Regions from separate parts of the Lysinibacillus parviboronicapiens genome, predicted to be linked through region 3. Evidence: predicted binding sites of a transcription regulator. Region 3 holds the regulator's gene; each other region holds the start of a gene.
The links. Region 3 encodes CtsR, which represses protease genes until heat stress. Its sites were predicted from a motif close to ATGGTCAATAAAGGTCAAACA; they were not measured.
Positions count from the first base shown of each region.

Region 1 (5,425 bases), 710 kb from region 3:
GCCATGAAGTAATGGACATGCATGAAACAATTGGCGAAATCATTGCCGGACTAAACCAGAGCATAATTTTACGTCCACATGTTAAAGATCCTGAGCTATTAAGCATTTTGGATCGCCAATATAATTTCACCCTAGGAATGTACAACACGATTGTTGAATCCTTTAAAACAGGACATGATCCATCTGTTCCTACTGGGCGCTATCAAATGGAAACGGGTAATGATTTTAAATATGGCTTAACTCCTTCACAGCCGAAGAAGCCAATGCAAAATGCAAATGAAATTAATGATGAAACCATTTCTGGCTTTTTACTTGGTGCACAAAAGGATGCAGCAAAATGTATGACTGTTGCAGCAACAGAAACAACGAACCCTGTCGTTCGACGTGTTGTTGCTGATAGTATTCCCAACTGCATTGAGATGGCATACGAATTATCTATTTACCAAAATAAACATGGCTACTATCAAGTGCCTCAATACTCACAACAAGATATGCGTACTATGCTTGATTCCTTTGCAACTACGACAAATCCCCTTCATTAAATACAAAAAATGCAGTCCCAAAGGTGATGGAAAATCACTAGGGGACTGCATCTTTGCTTGAATGGCACTACATAACGTGTAAATTTATCGAAACACTTTGCTATTTTATCGCTCTATTTTTTACATGTATCGCTCAACTTTCATCAGAGCAAAAAAAAACGAACGAGTACCGTTCGTTTCACTAATTATTAAAGGACTTTTCCTAAAAAGGCTTTTGTTCGTTCATTTTGTGGATTACCGAAAAGCTCTTGGGGAGTCCCTTCTTCTACGATATAACCGCCGTCCATGAACACCACTCGATCACCTACTTCACGAGCAAAGCCCATTTCATGTGTCACAACAATCATTGTCATCCCTTCAACTGCTAGATTTTTCATAACATCTAATACTTCTTTTACCATCTCTGGGTCAAGAGCTGAAGTTGGTTCATCAAATAGAATTGCTTTAGGCTTCATTGCTAATGCACGGGCAATTGCAACTCGTTGCTGTTGGCCACCTGAAAGCTGCTCAGGATAGTTGTAAGCTTTGCTATCGAGACCCACTTTTTTCAAGAGCTCATGTCCCAGCTCTTCAGCTTCAGGACGCTTCAAATTGCGGATTTGCATCGGAGCCATTGTTATATTATCCAACACTGTCATATGAGGAAACAGGTTAAATTGTTGGAACACCATGCCAACCTCCGCTCGAATTGCATTAATATTTGTTTTCGGATCATTTATTTTTACATTTTCCACATATATTGCACCATCTGTCACTTGCTCTAGCATATTAATGCAACGTAAAAAAGTACTTTTTCCAGAACCCGATGGCCCAATTACACATACAACCTGCTTCTCTTGTATTTCATAATCAATGCCTTTTAGTACCTCTAGCTTACCAAAATATTTGTGTAAGTTTTCAATTTTAATCATCGCGCTTCCCGCCCTTCTACTTTACGAGGGACATAGCTATTGCTAAAACGTTTCTCTATATAGGCAACAACTTTTGTTACACCATACGTTAAGATTAAATATAACAATGCGGCTACAATATAAGGCTCCCAGAAACGGAAGCTTGCACCTGCCACTACTTTACTTGCATATAATATATCTGGTGCCGCAATTACTGTAACTAAAGATGAGTCTTTTAATAAGGCAATAAATTCATTGCCTAATGGCGGAATCATACGTCTAAAAGCTTGTGGCAAAATCACTTTACGCATGGCTTGATTATGAGTTAAGCCGAGTGAACGTGCCGCCTCCATTTGCCCCTTATCAATACTTTGAATACCAGCACGGAATATTTCTGCATTATAAGCTGCACAATTTAAAACCAGTGCGGTAATACCTGACACCATATATCCTAATGAATGCCCAAAAATTGTCGGAATAACGGCTAAGTGAATTAATAAGATTTGCACCAGCATTGGTGTCCCACGGAATAAATCTACATAAAGTTTACATGGCCAGTAAATCCATTTTTTCTTTGATAATTTCCCCAACCCTAGCAGTAAACCTAATATAATACCACCAAAATAACCACTGAGCGTTAAAATGATTGTCACACCAATACCACGTACAAACATATCACGGTAGTTCCAGACTATGTCCCAGCGTAAGTCAAAGATGTCCATCCGAACCCCTACTTTCCCTTTCAGATTCTTGCTATTGAATTACCCTAAAAAATCAAATGAGCCGCTAGCATATTTAGGCTAGCGGCATCCTCTACTACTTAAAGTCCGTACCTGTAATTTCTTTTAACTTACCGTTGTCTTTAATTTTTTGTAAACCTTCATTTAATATTTTTAATAATTCTTCATTGCCTTTTCTCACCATGAAGCCGTAGTATTCTTTTTCAAATGCATCATCTTTAATAACTTTTAATTTCGCTTTTGGATTTGCCTCCATGTATTCGTATATAACCGCATTATCACCAATAGTTGCATCTACGTTGCCGTTTAACATCTCTTGAATGGCAACTGGTTGATTTTCAAATGCCATGATGTTTGTACTTGCTTCACCTTGCAATTTTTTCGCAGCCATATGACCTGTTGCATTAATTTGTACGGAAATCTTTTTATCTTTTAAATCTGCTAATGATTTAATTTTTGAATCTTCTTTTACTACGATTAATAATTGAGATTCATAATAAGGTTCTGTAAAATCAAATGATTCTTTACGCTCTTCATTAATCGTAATACCTGATGCACCGATATCTGTCTCACTATTTTTTATTGTTTGGAATACTGGTTCCCAACCGATGTTGTTCCATTCCACTTCAAAGTCCATTTCATCGGCGATTGCTTGCAGTACATCTACATCAATCCCAACAATGTTTCCTTTATCGTCTACTGATTCAAATGGTGCAAAGGTAGCTTCTGTACCTACTTTATATACCTGTTTCTTGGCTCCATTATCTTCCGAAGTGCCACCGTCACTTGAAGATGTGTTTTCTTTTGTACCGCAGCCTGCTAGGACTAGTGAAAACGCTGCAACAATCATTAATAACGTCCATATACGTTTTTTCATAGTTGTCTCCCCCTAATAGTTTAAATAATATTCCGCACACTTCAATTCTCTCAATTCGGAAATGTTAGACTATTAGGTCAATTATAGTGATAATAGAGTCTAGATACAATACTATATTGCATAAAAGTAAGAGTAATTTTATAATAATAAATTCAACATCCATTATTTAGAAAAATAATGTTTAACTTAGCGATTTAATAACATTAAATGTATACTAATACATTGTTGATATAATTTTTTAGCAAAAATAACATAATTTTAGACACAAAAAAAGAATCCCCCTCAGAAAAGGATTCTTCTTTTGGACTAGCGAGCTAGCCTCACGTTCAGTTATGTTCACTAAAATAATTTGGAGTTGTTGCTTTTTTGAAGGTTTGAAGGGAATTAATACGGGAATAATGCCATATAGGTTATCCTCACTATGTTCCCCTCGTTCTCTGCTAAGCAGGCTGCTAAGCTACTTATTAGAGAGTCGAGCTATAAAAATATATCAATTTCACAGTAAAATGGCGCCCTCGGAGGGAATCGAACCCCCAGTGCAAGAACCGGAATCTTACGTGTTATCCATTACACCACGAGGGCAATTGAACACAAAAAAAAAGTACTCACTCTAGGCTTTACGGTAAAGCATCATGTAGATAACCCTCATTTTTTGAAGCATACCTGCAAAATAGTGTACTGTACTTTAACTTGCGACCTTTCTATTATACAAACGTATTGCTCACAATTCAACTATAGAATGAAAAAGTTTTAAATTTTTTTGTTATAGATTAAATTTCTCAATATCAGTGTTAATATTTGACCTTCCCTGACTATAATGTGTATGATAAGGTTACAGCTGAAATTCAATGAATGATTTCAGTAAAAGTATTCGAATTTAGTTTTTTAAGGAGGATTTAACATGAATTTAATTCCTACAGTTATTGAACAAACAAGTCGTGGTGAGCGTGCATATGACATTTATTCACGACTACTAAAAGACCGTATCATCCTATTAGGAAGTGCAATTGATGACAACGTAGCGAACTCAATCGTTGCACAGCTGCTATTCTTAGAAGCAGAAGATCCAGATAAAGACATTTCTCTTTACATTAACTCTCCTGGCGGTTCTATCACAGCTGGTATGGCAATCTATGATACAATGCAATTCATCAAGCCAAAAGTACAAACAATTTGTATCGGTATGGCAGCATCAATGGGGGCATTCCTTCTTGCTGCTGGTGAACCTGGTAAGCGCTGTGCATTACCAAATGCAGAAGTTATGATTCACCAACCACTTGGCGGTGCACAAGGCCAAGCGACTGAAATTGAAATCGCTGCAAAACGCATTTTATTCCTACGTGAAAAATTAAACGGTATTTTATCTGAGCGTACTGGCCAGCCTCTTGAGGTTATTTCAAGAGATACTGATCGCGACAACTTCATGACAGCAGAACGTGCCAAAGAATATGGCTTAATCGATCATATCTTTGAACGTAACGACCGTAAATAATAAAAAACCTCTGAGTCCCATTGGCTCAGAGGTTTTTTTGACTGGGTGCTTACTAGCTAAGCAATTATTAGCTCCCGTTTTATGTTAATCTTCTTTTTCAATAAGTGCCGCTAATGATGTAACCGCTTGCTCAGAATCGTTGCCTTCACTACTTAAAACAACCTCTGTGCCTTTTGCTATGGCTAAGCTCATAACACCCATAATGGATTTGGCATTTACTTTTTTCTCATCTTTTTCAAGAAAAATATCAGCGCTAAAGCGATTTGCTTCTTGCACAAATAGCGCTGCTTGTCTAGCTTGTAGTCCTAATTTTAACTTTACTTGGACTGTTCTCTCAGTCATTCGCAAAACTCCCTTTCACTACCGTTCATCTTATTAGTTTTATCTTACCTCACTTAATAGGAAAAGAACAATAAGCGATTGCGTATCACTTTCATACATTTTGTATATGAAAGTTAACCACCTATTTTTTCACCGCGTCTTAATGCATCTGCAATTTCATCAATTTTTCGTAATCGATGATTAACACCTGACTTACTAACGGTGCCGCTTGATACCATCTCGCCTAATTCTTTTAATGTCACATCTTGATATTCAACACGTAGACGTGCAATTTCTCTTAGTTTTTCTGGCAACTGATCTAAACCAATTGAATTTTCAATAAAGCGAATATTCTCTACCTGTCGCAGTGCTGCTCCAATTGTCTTATTCAAATTCGCCGTTTCACAGTTCACAATACGATTGACACTATTGCGCATGTCGCGCAGGATTCGAACGTCTTCAAATTTCATCATCGCTTGATGTGCACCAACAATATTTAGAAAATCAGAAATTTTTTCAGCTTCCTTTAAGTATGTTACAAAGCCTTTTTTCCGTTCAATTGT
Region 1 is NZ_CP073713.1:4,002,411-4,007,835, forward strand. It holds gene C9J31_RS19350 (spore coat protein) at 1-542, shown strand, start outside; gene C9J31_RS19355 (amino acid ABC transporter ATP-binding protein) at 731-1,453, opposite strand; gene C9J31_RS19360 (amino acid ABC transporter permease) at 1,450-2,154, opposite strand; gene C9J31_RS19365 (basic amino acid ABC transporter substrate-binding protein) at 2,249-3,049, opposite strand; tRNA gene C9J31_RS19370 (tRNA-Arg) at 3,557-3,631, opposite strand; gene clpP (ATP-dependent Clp endopeptidase proteolytic subunit ClpP) at 3,951-4,541, shown strand; gene C9J31_RS19380 (HPr family phosphocarrier protein) at 4,626-4,883, opposite strand; gene whiA (DNA-binding protein WhiA) at 4,997-5,425, opposite strand, start outside.
Region 1: clpP (ATP-dependent Clp endopeptidase proteolytic subunit ClpP) is a predicted target of CtsR. The motif match lies at 3,845-3,865, and genes of this name have one in related genera.

Region 2 (5,425 bases), 930 kb from region 3:
ATCTCTTTGTCATCAACTCGTCAAAATTTTGTCATGTAGAAAAAAGTTTGCTAACATAAAAAGAAGAGACAAAAGTTGGGAGTGACAAAGATGTTTACAGAGAGAGAAGTGTGGGGAAGTATTCCGTTATTACATATACATACAGACGATATGAATGAAGAAACCCCAGTCGTGATTTTCTTACACGGTTTTATGAGTGCGAAAGAACATAATCTACATTATGCATATCAGTTAGTCAATAAAGGGGTGCGTGTCCTATTACCAGATGCGAAATTACATGGTGATCGAAGTGAAGACTTAACAGAAATGCAAATGAATTCACACTTTTGGGATATTGTCTTAAATTCTATTCACGAAGTCGAACAATTATATAATGAGCTAAAGAATAAACAACTATTAGTAAATGATAAAATCGGTGTGGCTGGGACTTCGATGGGTGGAATTGTTACTGCAGGTTGCTTAAAGCTTTATGATTGGATTCAAACCGCTGCAATATGTATGGGTGCACCTTGTTTTATAGAATTAGGCGCTTATCAATTACAGCAGTTTGCAGAAAGTGGTTTAAATTGGCCGATGTCAGACGAAGAAGTTCGAAAAACAAATGAACTTTTAGCGAAATATGATATAAGCTTAACACCAGAAAAATTTGCACAACGCCCGATATTCTTCTGGCATGGTAAAAAAGATAAAACTGTGCCATTTAAAGATACGTATACGTTCTATTTAAAATTACGAGCGTATTATGAAAAAAATCCTGAAGATTTGAATTTCTTCGTCGATAATCAGGCTGGTCATGCCGTGACACGTGAAGGCATGTTAGCATCGACTGAATGGCTTGCGCAGCATTTGGCATAATAAGTAGCATCTGCTATGATGAAGTTAACACTGTGATGGAAGGAGAAATACAGATGGATCAAGATATGAAAGACAGCATGTTAGGTGCATTAGAAAATGTAATTGACCCTGAGCTGGGTATTGATATTGTCAACTTAGGATTAGTATATGATGTTGAATTAGATGATGAGGGCTTAGCAACAGTCACAATGACGCTAACATCAATGGGATGCCCACTTGGCCCAGTTATTGTTGACCAAGTAAAAACAGCATTAAGTGAACTACCAGAAGTGAAAAGTACAAATGTTAACATTGTGTGGAATCCACCTTGGTCAAAAGACAAGATGTCCCGATACGCGAAATTGGCATTAGGTGTACGTTAAGTAAACTTTAGCACAAGGCGTATGTCGCTAGTACAAAATAGAGTACAGTAAAAACAAATTCCCACTTGCACAAAATGCAGGTGGGAATTTGTTATATATCGGATTAATCGATACGGCAAATTTGTAATGGACAACTTTCACAGGCGATTTCATCTTTTAGAAATTGTAGATCATGAATTGTAATATAGCCTTTTTCAAAGGATAAAATATTATGCTTTTTTAAATCATTGAGCATGCGATTTATCATTTCTCTACTTGTTGCGCATAGACTAGCAATTTCTGAATTTGTTAATGGAAAATCGATAAAAATCGTACCACTTTCTAAAACCTTGCCATAGGTGTTAGATAAACGAATTAACGTTGAAAATAAAGCACCTTTCTTACCATTCAACACTAGATCACGCAAACGGCTTTGATGTTTTAAATTTTCAGTTTGTAGCCACTTTAAGTACTCAACCATTAAAGACGGTTGCTCCAATAATAACTGCTCCAACGATTTACGGCTAAGGACGTATAACGTAGAGGGCTCTAATACTTTTGCAGTCATGGCGTGATAAGTTAGGTTACAAAATAATGAACCTTCCCCGATAATACTATCAGGACCACAAATTCGTACGGTTAATTCTTTTCCACTTTCAGTTTCCTGACTAATCGAAATGGCACCAGTTTTAATATAATATATTTCTTTTGCACGTTCGCCTTCTAAAAAAATTTTACTTTCCTTATTCACTTTTATAAAAACGCCGTGTTTTTGAAAAAGAGCATGAATTTTTTCTTGATTATCATCCATTAGTACCATAAAAACACATCTCTTTCTATTTGTAATAAGTGACCGTATTACAAAAGAATGGTGATTAATCATTCCGATATATTAAAACAACGAAACATAACCTCATTATAACGTAATCTATCCTGTGTAAGGGAAAAAAATTTAGAGCTTATTTTTTGCTAGGTCTTGTCGGTTGTTGTAAAATTAAGTTAGTCAAAAAAGGTCAAACATTTTTCTCTGAAATTGTGGATGCAATTATGCCAAAGATATTTGAAAAGGAGTGCTAACGATGCAATTTCAACAAACAGATAATAAAAAACCATTAGAGCAATTTGGACGTAATTTAGTGGAAGAAGTAAAAAACGGCAAAATGGATCCAGTTATTGGCCGTGATGAAGAAATTCGCAATGTTATTCGTATTTTAACGCGAAAAACTAAAAATAACCCAGTATTAATTGGTGAACCCGGTGTCGGTAAAACGGCAATTGTAGAAGGGTTGGCTCAGCGCATTGTGAAAGGCGATGTACCAGAGGGGTTAAAAGAATGTGTATTGTATGAGCTAGATATGAGTGCATTAATAGCAGGGGCAAGTTATCGTGGACAATTTGAAGAACGATTAAAAGGTGTATTAAAAGAAGTAAAAGAATCACAAGGGCGTATTATTTTATTTATCGATGAAATTCATACGATTGTTGGTGCAGGAAAAACAGACGGTGCAATGGATGCAGGAAATATGTTAAAGCCGATGCTCGCTCGAGGTGAATTACATTGTATCGGTGCCACAACGTTAGACGAATACCGTATGTATATTGAAAAAGACCCGGCTTTAGAACGTCGTTTCCAACAAGTGCTTGTGCGCGAACCATCCATTGAAGATACTGTATCTATTTTACGCGGCTTAAAAGAGCGCTTTGAGTTACATCATGCGGTACGTATCCATGACCGTGCAATTGTGGCGGCAGCGCAGCTTTCAAATCGCTATATTACAGAGCGCTTCCTTCCTGATAAAGCAATTGATTTAATAGACGAGGCTTGTGCGATGATTCGTACAGAAATCGATTCCATGCCACAAGAATTAGATGCAGTGACACGACGTATTATGCAACTTGAAATTGAAGAGCAAGCATTACGAAAAGAAAAAGATGAGGCAAGCAAAAAAAGACTGGAACAATTACGCGATGAGTTAGCTAAATTAAAAGAATCCTCTGAAGGTATGCGCAAGCAATGGGAAGCAGAAAAAGAGGCGCTCCATGGCATTCAGAAAAAACGTGAAATACTCGACAAATACCGTCGTGATTTAGATGAAGCTGAAAGTAAATATGATTTAAATAAAGCGGCAGAATTACGTCACGGTAAAATCCCGACCCTTGAAAAAGAAATTCAAGAAATGGAAAAACAATTAGAAGAGGGGACGGAAGTACGCATTTTGCGCGAGGAAGTAACGGCGGATGAAATCGCATCTATCGTGTCTCGTTGGACAGGTATACCTGTTACAAAATTAGTGGAAGGTGAGCGTGAGAAATTACTGCGTTTAAAAGATACGCTACATGAACGGGTTGTAGGGCAGGAGACAGCTGTTCAACTTGTGACGGAAGCGGTATGGCGTGCTCGTGCAGGCATTAAAGACCCTCATCGTCCGATTGGTAGCTTCTTATTCCTAGGACCAACTGGTGTTGGTAAAACTGAGCTAGCAAAGGCACTAGCGGCACAGTTATTTGATTCAGAGGAGCATTTTATCCGTATTGATATGAGTGAATATATGGAAAAACATAGCGTATCACGCCTTGTTGGTGCACCTCCAGGTTATGTTGGCTATGAAGAAGGTGGACAATTAACAGAGGCTGTTCGCCGTAATCCATATTCAGTTGTATTACTGGATGAAATTGAGAAGGCTCATCCGGACGTAGCCAATATATTACTGCAAATTTTAGATGATGGTCGCATTACGGATAGTCAAGGTCGAATGGTCAACTTTACAAATACAGTCGTGATTTTGACTTCTAATATCGGTTCTAGTTATTTAATGGAGGCAAAAAAAGATGATGCAGCAATTGAGGACTTAGTTATGACAGCGCTGCGTCAACATTTTAAACCAGAGTTATTAAATCGTATGGATGATATTATCCTGTTTCATGCTTTATCTGATGAACATTTCACAGCCATTGCTTGGAAATACGTAGAACAGCTTGTCAAACGGGTAGCGGAACAGGAAATTACATTAGCAGTAGAAAAAGACGTCATTGCTTGGGTTGTAGAACAAGGTGCAGATGCACAATTTGGTGCACGACCATTAAAACGTTTCGTGCAACGTTATATTGAAACAGCTGTGGCAAAGGAATTATTACGTGGGGAAGTATTACCTGGAGACACATTGCATGTGAAAATACGTGATGGTCACTGCGTAGTTGAAAAATAATAGAAAAAAAGAAAAAAACCTGTTTCGCTTGAGGCGATACAGGTTTTTTAAGGATTTGATTAATGATGGTCTGCAGCGTCTGGCGTTGGCTCGTTTGGAATGATTGCACCAATTACGAAAATTAGTACTGAGAACACAACTGAAATGATAGCACCTGTTTGGAAATCAAATGGTACACCAAGTACAGAACTTACTACATAGTTTAACATTGAAACTAGTAGGAATGACCATACAAATGTAACGATATATTGCATTAATTTCACCTCAACCGAACTTTTTAAAAGCATAAGTTTTACTACATATACATTATCATATCATAACATAAGACGAAAAAAAAAGAACCTTTTACGATAAAGTGGACATTAATCGGTGGTATACTCTCTCTGCCGCCAATTGGTTGATACAATAGGGCGAATACAAATGCCCAATCAACCATCGGAACCCTTGATTATTCTATGTTTTGAAGTGAAAGACTTAGCATTAGTGAATAGAAAAGAAACATGGCGAATTTGTCACAACAATGTGACCAAATAGTATAACGAGAGCACTGAAAAAGTCCATAAAATGAATTTTAGCCATGGCTTTTTCTTCGATTTCGTTGCGCCGGACGCTTTCTTGGGGGCGAACCTTGAGCCGCATCGTTGCTAACGCTCCTGGAGCCCTAAGCAGATTATCAATTTTACATCAAAAAATAGCATTTCACTTTTGAGACAGCCAAAGAGTGTGAGTGTAGACAAACTTGGCATAATCGAGTTTGCCTACACTCTTTTTTTAGAAATTACAAAAAGAGGATTGGTTAACGTGAACACACGGTCTCCATTTATTATGTCGAATCTATATTTTTAAAGTAATAGATGTTTTGGATTTTAATTTATAATTTTATCCATAAATACGTTATTTTTTAGCATGGCATTGTTAAAGAACATAAGCCTAAGCACTTGATAACACTAGCTTTAAAGCATAAATTGTAATTCATCTTGCACCCTTCCTTCATTATGCGTTATAATTATGACCAGTTACTAA
Region 2 is NZ_CP073713.1:821,844-827,268, forward strand. It holds gene C9J31_RS03905 (prolyl oligopeptidase family serine peptidase) at 91-855, shown strand; gene C9J31_RS03910 (metal-sulfur cluster assembly factor) at 909-1,217, shown strand; gene C9J31_RS03915 (Crp/Fnr family transcriptional regulator) at 1,321-2,007, opposite strand; gene C9J31_RS03920 (ATP-dependent Clp protease ATP-binding subunit) at 2,276-4,402, shown strand; gene C9J31_RS03925 (YjzD family protein) at 4,462-4,656, opposite strand.
Region 2: C9J31_RS03920 (ATP-dependent Clp protease ATP-binding subunit) is a predicted target of CtsR. The motif match lies at 2,196-2,216, and genes of this name have one in related genera.

Region 3 (5,425 bases):
GATTAATAGCATAATAGCTAGAACGATAAAGTAGCTATATTGACCATGGAGTTCTGGCATAATATCAAAATTCATTCCGTAAACACCTGCAATAAATGTTAACGGTATAAAGATCGTAGACACAATAGTTAATGTCATCATAATGCCATTCATGCGGCTAGAACTCATCGCCATATAGCTATCCCGCATGTCTGCTGTAAGCTCACGATTAGATTCAACCATCTCTGTAAGTTTGACTAAATGGTCGTGAATATCACCGAAATAGGCTCGTTCGGATTTTTTTAATGCGAAGCGGTAAGAACTTAGGATACGATATAAAAGATCCCGCATTGGTAATATGGTTCTTCGTAAATGCAGTAAGTCACTACGAAATTCAAATACTATCTGCATCGCATTTAAACTGTTTTGATATGTCAGTTCATCTTCAAGTGCATTAAGATGATCTTCGATTGTATAGACAAGTGGGAAATAGCTATCGACAATCTTATCAATTGTCTGATAGGTTAGAAATACAGTGCCACGTTCCCAATTCTTTGGTTGATCTTCTAAAAGCTTTTGCACCTTATCTATTTCAGGCGCCTGGTTTTTATGGAAAGTAACGATAAACTTATCAGAGACAAAGATATTTATTTCCTCAGCTATTAGTGTTTCCTCATTAAGTCTATGAATAACGAAAAAATGATAATCATCATAAAAATCGAGCTTTGGCCGTTGTAAACGCATTAAACAATCTTCAATGGCTAGTGGATGAAAATGAAAAAACGTATCGAGTAATAATTCTTCTGCAGTAGTTGGGCAATTAAAATCAACCCAAAACCATTCAAAATTATTATTTTTAATATCTTCAAGCGGAAATCCTTTTAATAATTGCTGATCTTTCGAAATGCCCATTGTGCGAATCACGGCATTCACCTCAATTCTATTTCTCCTATATAAATGGATGTTAAATCCGCTGCTTCAAACATCCGCAAACGGGGCATTTATGGAAATGTGGTTGTATTTATTCAGTCGATTGTAACCAATTAAATTTATTAATTAAAAGTCGCTATCGGTCGCTAGTTCCTACTGATGGGGATTTCGTTAGGTTTTACTCCGCGAATTTTTATCCCCAACTATTAAGGTTTCTCTTTATAGCATACCCAACCAGCAAATAATGTTGTAGCAAAAAATCTGGACGGCTGTGTGAAGCCTGCTTGTTGTAGCAAAGATAAAATTTCCTCTTCCTGCATAAACGACAGAGCGCGAATGGATTGCTCCATATTAGCCACTTCTACGGCTGAAAGTTTTGTGTGTTGTAGCCAATAGGCACGCCATAAGTCAAACTGTAACTCGGTTTCAGTTGAGTTAAGCAACCCATATTTAGATACAAGGACAAATGGAGCTCCAGGTTTTAAATGCTTCACAATTTCTTTTAATGTCGCAAGTTTCTCTTCATATGTTTCGATAAAATGAAGAACTAGTATACAACTTGCAGCATCAAACTTTGTTGATGGTAGCGATGTTTCAAGTATAGTACCGTGACAAAAGGAAATATTATTAGGTAATGATTTTAAGCGTTCTTCAGCAATCTGTAGCATTGCTTGTGCAGGATCTATCCCCACAAAGGACCAGCGAGGTCTTTGTTCAGCGAACTGTAAGATTTCATTACCGCTTCCTGAGCCAAGTACTAAAAACGTAGCTTCCTCAGGCAAGTTCGCTCGATAAAAGGTTTGTGTTAAACGTAACATTGCATCATAGCTAGGCAATGTACGTCGAATACCTTTTTCATATTCGTTTGCGAGTATGTTATTAAATTCCATCGTGTTATCACATGCCTTTCAAAAAAAATTAGAAAAATTTATATGTGTATGAAACTATTTCGGGTATAGGTCCGTAAATAGTAGTACAAATAGCAAAAGACATTAAAAAGGAAGGTTGATGATATATATGGAAACAAAATGGTCTAAGGTAATCATACATGCTAGTGCGTTTTTTGCACCATTTTTAGTACCGATTTTATTTTTCTTAATTAGTACTGATGAAGAAGTAAAGGGAATCTCTATTCAGGCATTGCTGTTCCAAATTGTAATGTGGGTATTAATTGCAATTGCCGGTATTTTAAGCTTTGTGTTAATCGGTTTACCGTTCTTACTAATTTTCGGTATTATGACTTTTATCGTCCCAATTATCGGTATTGTGAAGGCTATATCTGACGAGCCTTGGCGTTATCCAATTGTTGGTCGCTGGGTATAATTTTTATAGACGCAAGTATATGCTAGGTGCATATGCTTGCGTTTTTTCTATAGGTGGAAAGGGTAGATATAAACATGAATTCTGTAGCACAACTCCCATCCGTGAAGTGTCGTGCCACGATTGCTGATGATAAAACGTACTTTAGGGCATAATGACACTTAATCCTTTTCAATGTGCGTATTAATTGCAATTATTTTCAAGCGTTCTGTATAATATACTCAAAGATAGTCAAAGATAGTCAAAGTCAGTGTAGTTAGCGAGGTGTATTCCTAAATGCGTAATATTTCAGACATCATAGAAGGCTACTTAAAGCAAGTACTTGAATTAGGTGGAGAAGGGCATATTGAAATTAAACGGAGTGAAATTGCTGATAAATTTCAATGTGTACCGTCACAAATAAATTATGTAATTAATACAAGATTTACAGCTGAACGTGGTTACCTTGTTGAAAGTAAACGTGGTGGAGGTGGATACATTCGAATTTTACGTGTCCGTGCAAACTCACAAATTGATTTGATTGATGATGTACTCTTGCAAATTGAAAGTGGGGCATCGCAAACAGTAGCAGAAGATTTAGTTTATCGTTTAATTGACGAGCAGGTAATTTCAAAACGAGAAGCGAAATTAATGTTAGCGGCAGTTGATCGCTCAACATTAGATTTACAACTACCTTTACGGGATAACATTCGTGCGAGAATTCTACGTGCGATGTTAACGACCATTAAATACGAAAAGCAAAAGTAAAGAGGTGATGGAAATGATATGCGAACATTGCAAGCAGCGCAATGCGACAGTAACAGTAACACAAGTTCAAAATAGTCAGAAGGTGGAACATCATTATTGTGACGTCTGCGCTTCGCAGTTCCATCCATTTCATGCGGAGTTTAAGCAAGAACCGGTTTCAATTCAACAACTACTTTCCAATTGGTTCGGCTCACCGACATGGCAACAAAAAGTTGGTGAAAAGCAACAAGCACCAACCCAACAACAAACGTGTCCACACTGTGGATTTACGTATAAGCGCTTTTTAAAAGAGGGCAAATTCGGATGCCCAGGCTGTTATGATTCTTTTGCCGAGCATTTGCCAAAGCTCTTTAACCGTATTCAGGCTGGCCCTCAACATATTGGCAAAATGCCAGGCGCTCATAGCAATGTCTATGTTATAAAAAAACAAATAGAAGATATTCGTAAACGGATGAAAGATGCCGTAGACGAAGAACAGTTTGAAGAGGCAGCGAAGCTTCGTGATGAGGCAAAGGAACTTGAGAGTCAGCTACAATTCGAAGGTGGTGATGTGTCGTGATGATTGAGCCTTTTTTAGAGCGGGCTACGCCTGTATGGATGCAAGTAGAAGATGATTATTCTGATATTGTCATTAGTACACGAATACGCCTTGCTCGGAATTTAGATGGATATCGTTTCCCACTAGTTTTCTCAGAAGATGAAGCACTACAAGTAGAGCAAGCAGTGACACACGCCATTCAGGACAGTCCTAAACTCCATGAAAGGTACTCTTATTTTGCCATAAAAGATTTAACACCATTACAACGACAAATCCTAGTTGAAAAACATTTAATTAGTCCACAGTTAGCGAAAAAAGAGCTAGTCGGCTCCATGCTGCTATCTGAGGATGAATCCATTAGCATTATGGTGAATGAAGAAGACCATTTACGCATTCAATGTATGACAGCAAGTTTTCAACTTCAAAAGGCATACGAACAGGCCAATAAAATTGATCGTGCCTTAGAAGGGGTACTCCCCTATGCATTTCGAGATAATTTTGGCTATTTAACAAGTTGCCCAACGAATATTGGAACAGGATTACGGGCTTCTGTCATGATGCATCTCCCAGTCCTAACATTAACTGGTCAGATGAATCAAATAATAAATGCCATGACACGATTAGGAATGACAGTTAGGGGAATATATGGAGAAGGTAGTGAAAACTTAGGGAATGTTTATCAAGTTTCAAATCAGATTACCTTAGGAAAAACAGAAGATGATATTTTAGCAGACATTCAAAGCGTTGCTGAAAAAATTATTCAAAAAGAGCGGCACGCAAGAGGTAAGTTGATGGATAAGGCGGAACTTGCCTTAGAAGATCGCATTTACCGAGCTTTAGGTACGCTGACGCATGCGCGTATTTTAACGAGTGAGGAAGCGGCAACTTGCTTATCCAATGTACGCCTTGGGGTAGATTTACAATTGATTGACGGCATAAAGGCCGCAACGTTAAATGAATGTATAGTCTGTATGCAACCTGGATTTTTACAGCATTATGCAGGTGAAGCACTGCCACCGTCCGAACGTGATCGGGTACGAGCAAAGATGCTTCGTGAGGCATTATTTCAAGAAAATTTGAGTAAGCCTACTATAGGGGGAAAAGGAGAGGATTCATATGATGTTTAATCGTTTTACACAACGCGCACAAAAAGTATTACAGCTTGCACAGGAAGAGGCTATTCGTTGGAAACACGAATCAATAGGAACTGAGCATATTCTTTTAGGACTTATTCGTGAAGGCGGGGGTATTGCAGCGAAGGCATTAGAAGCCATTGATATTAGCCCTCAAATGATTGAAGCAGGTATTGAAGAACTGGTTGGTAAAGGTACAGAGGATGTTGGGCCAATCGTGCATTATACACCTCGTGCGAAAAAAGTAATTGAACTATCAGTCGATGAATCACGTAAATTAGGTCATTCGTATATCGGTACCGAGCATTTACTATTAGCGTTAATTCGTGAGGGCGAAGGTGTGGCAGCTCGCGTCTTAAACAATGCGGGTGTCGGTTTAAATAAAGCACGTCAGCAAGTATTATTGTTACTTGGTAACAATGACAATGCACAATCTGGACAGCAAGCAGCACAGGCTGCCAATACACCAACACTAGATAGCCTAGCGCGTGATTTAACACAAATTGCACGTGAAGGCTCATTAGACCCGGTAATTGGTCGTAGTAAAGAAATAACGCGTGTTATCGAAGTATTATCGCGCCGTACAAAAAACAACCCTGTTTTAATTGGTGAACCAGGGGTAGGTAAAACGGCGATTGCAGAAGGTTTAGCACAGCAAATCATTAATAATGAAGTGCCAGAAATCCTTCGTGATAAACGAGTAATGACCCTTGATATGGGGACGGTTGTGGCAGGCACAAAATACCGTGGTGAATTTGAGGACCGTTTGAAAAAAGTA
Region 3 is NZ_CP073713.1:4,710,420-4,715,844, reverse strand. It holds gene corA (magnesium/cobalt transporter CorA) at 1-903, opposite strand, end outside; gene C9J31_RS22935 (class I SAM-dependent methyltransferase) at 1,116-1,799, opposite strand; gene C9J31_RS22930 (DUF4870 domain-containing protein) at 1,927-2,232, shown strand; gene C9J31_RS22925 (CtsR family transcriptional regulator) at 2,506-2,976, shown strand; gene C9J31_RS22920 (UvrB/UvrC motif-containing protein) at 2,990-3,535, shown strand; gene mcsB (protein-arginine kinase McsB) at 3,532-4,641, shown strand; gene C9J31_RS22910 (ATP-dependent Clp protease ATP-binding subunit) at 4,631-5,425, shown strand, end outside.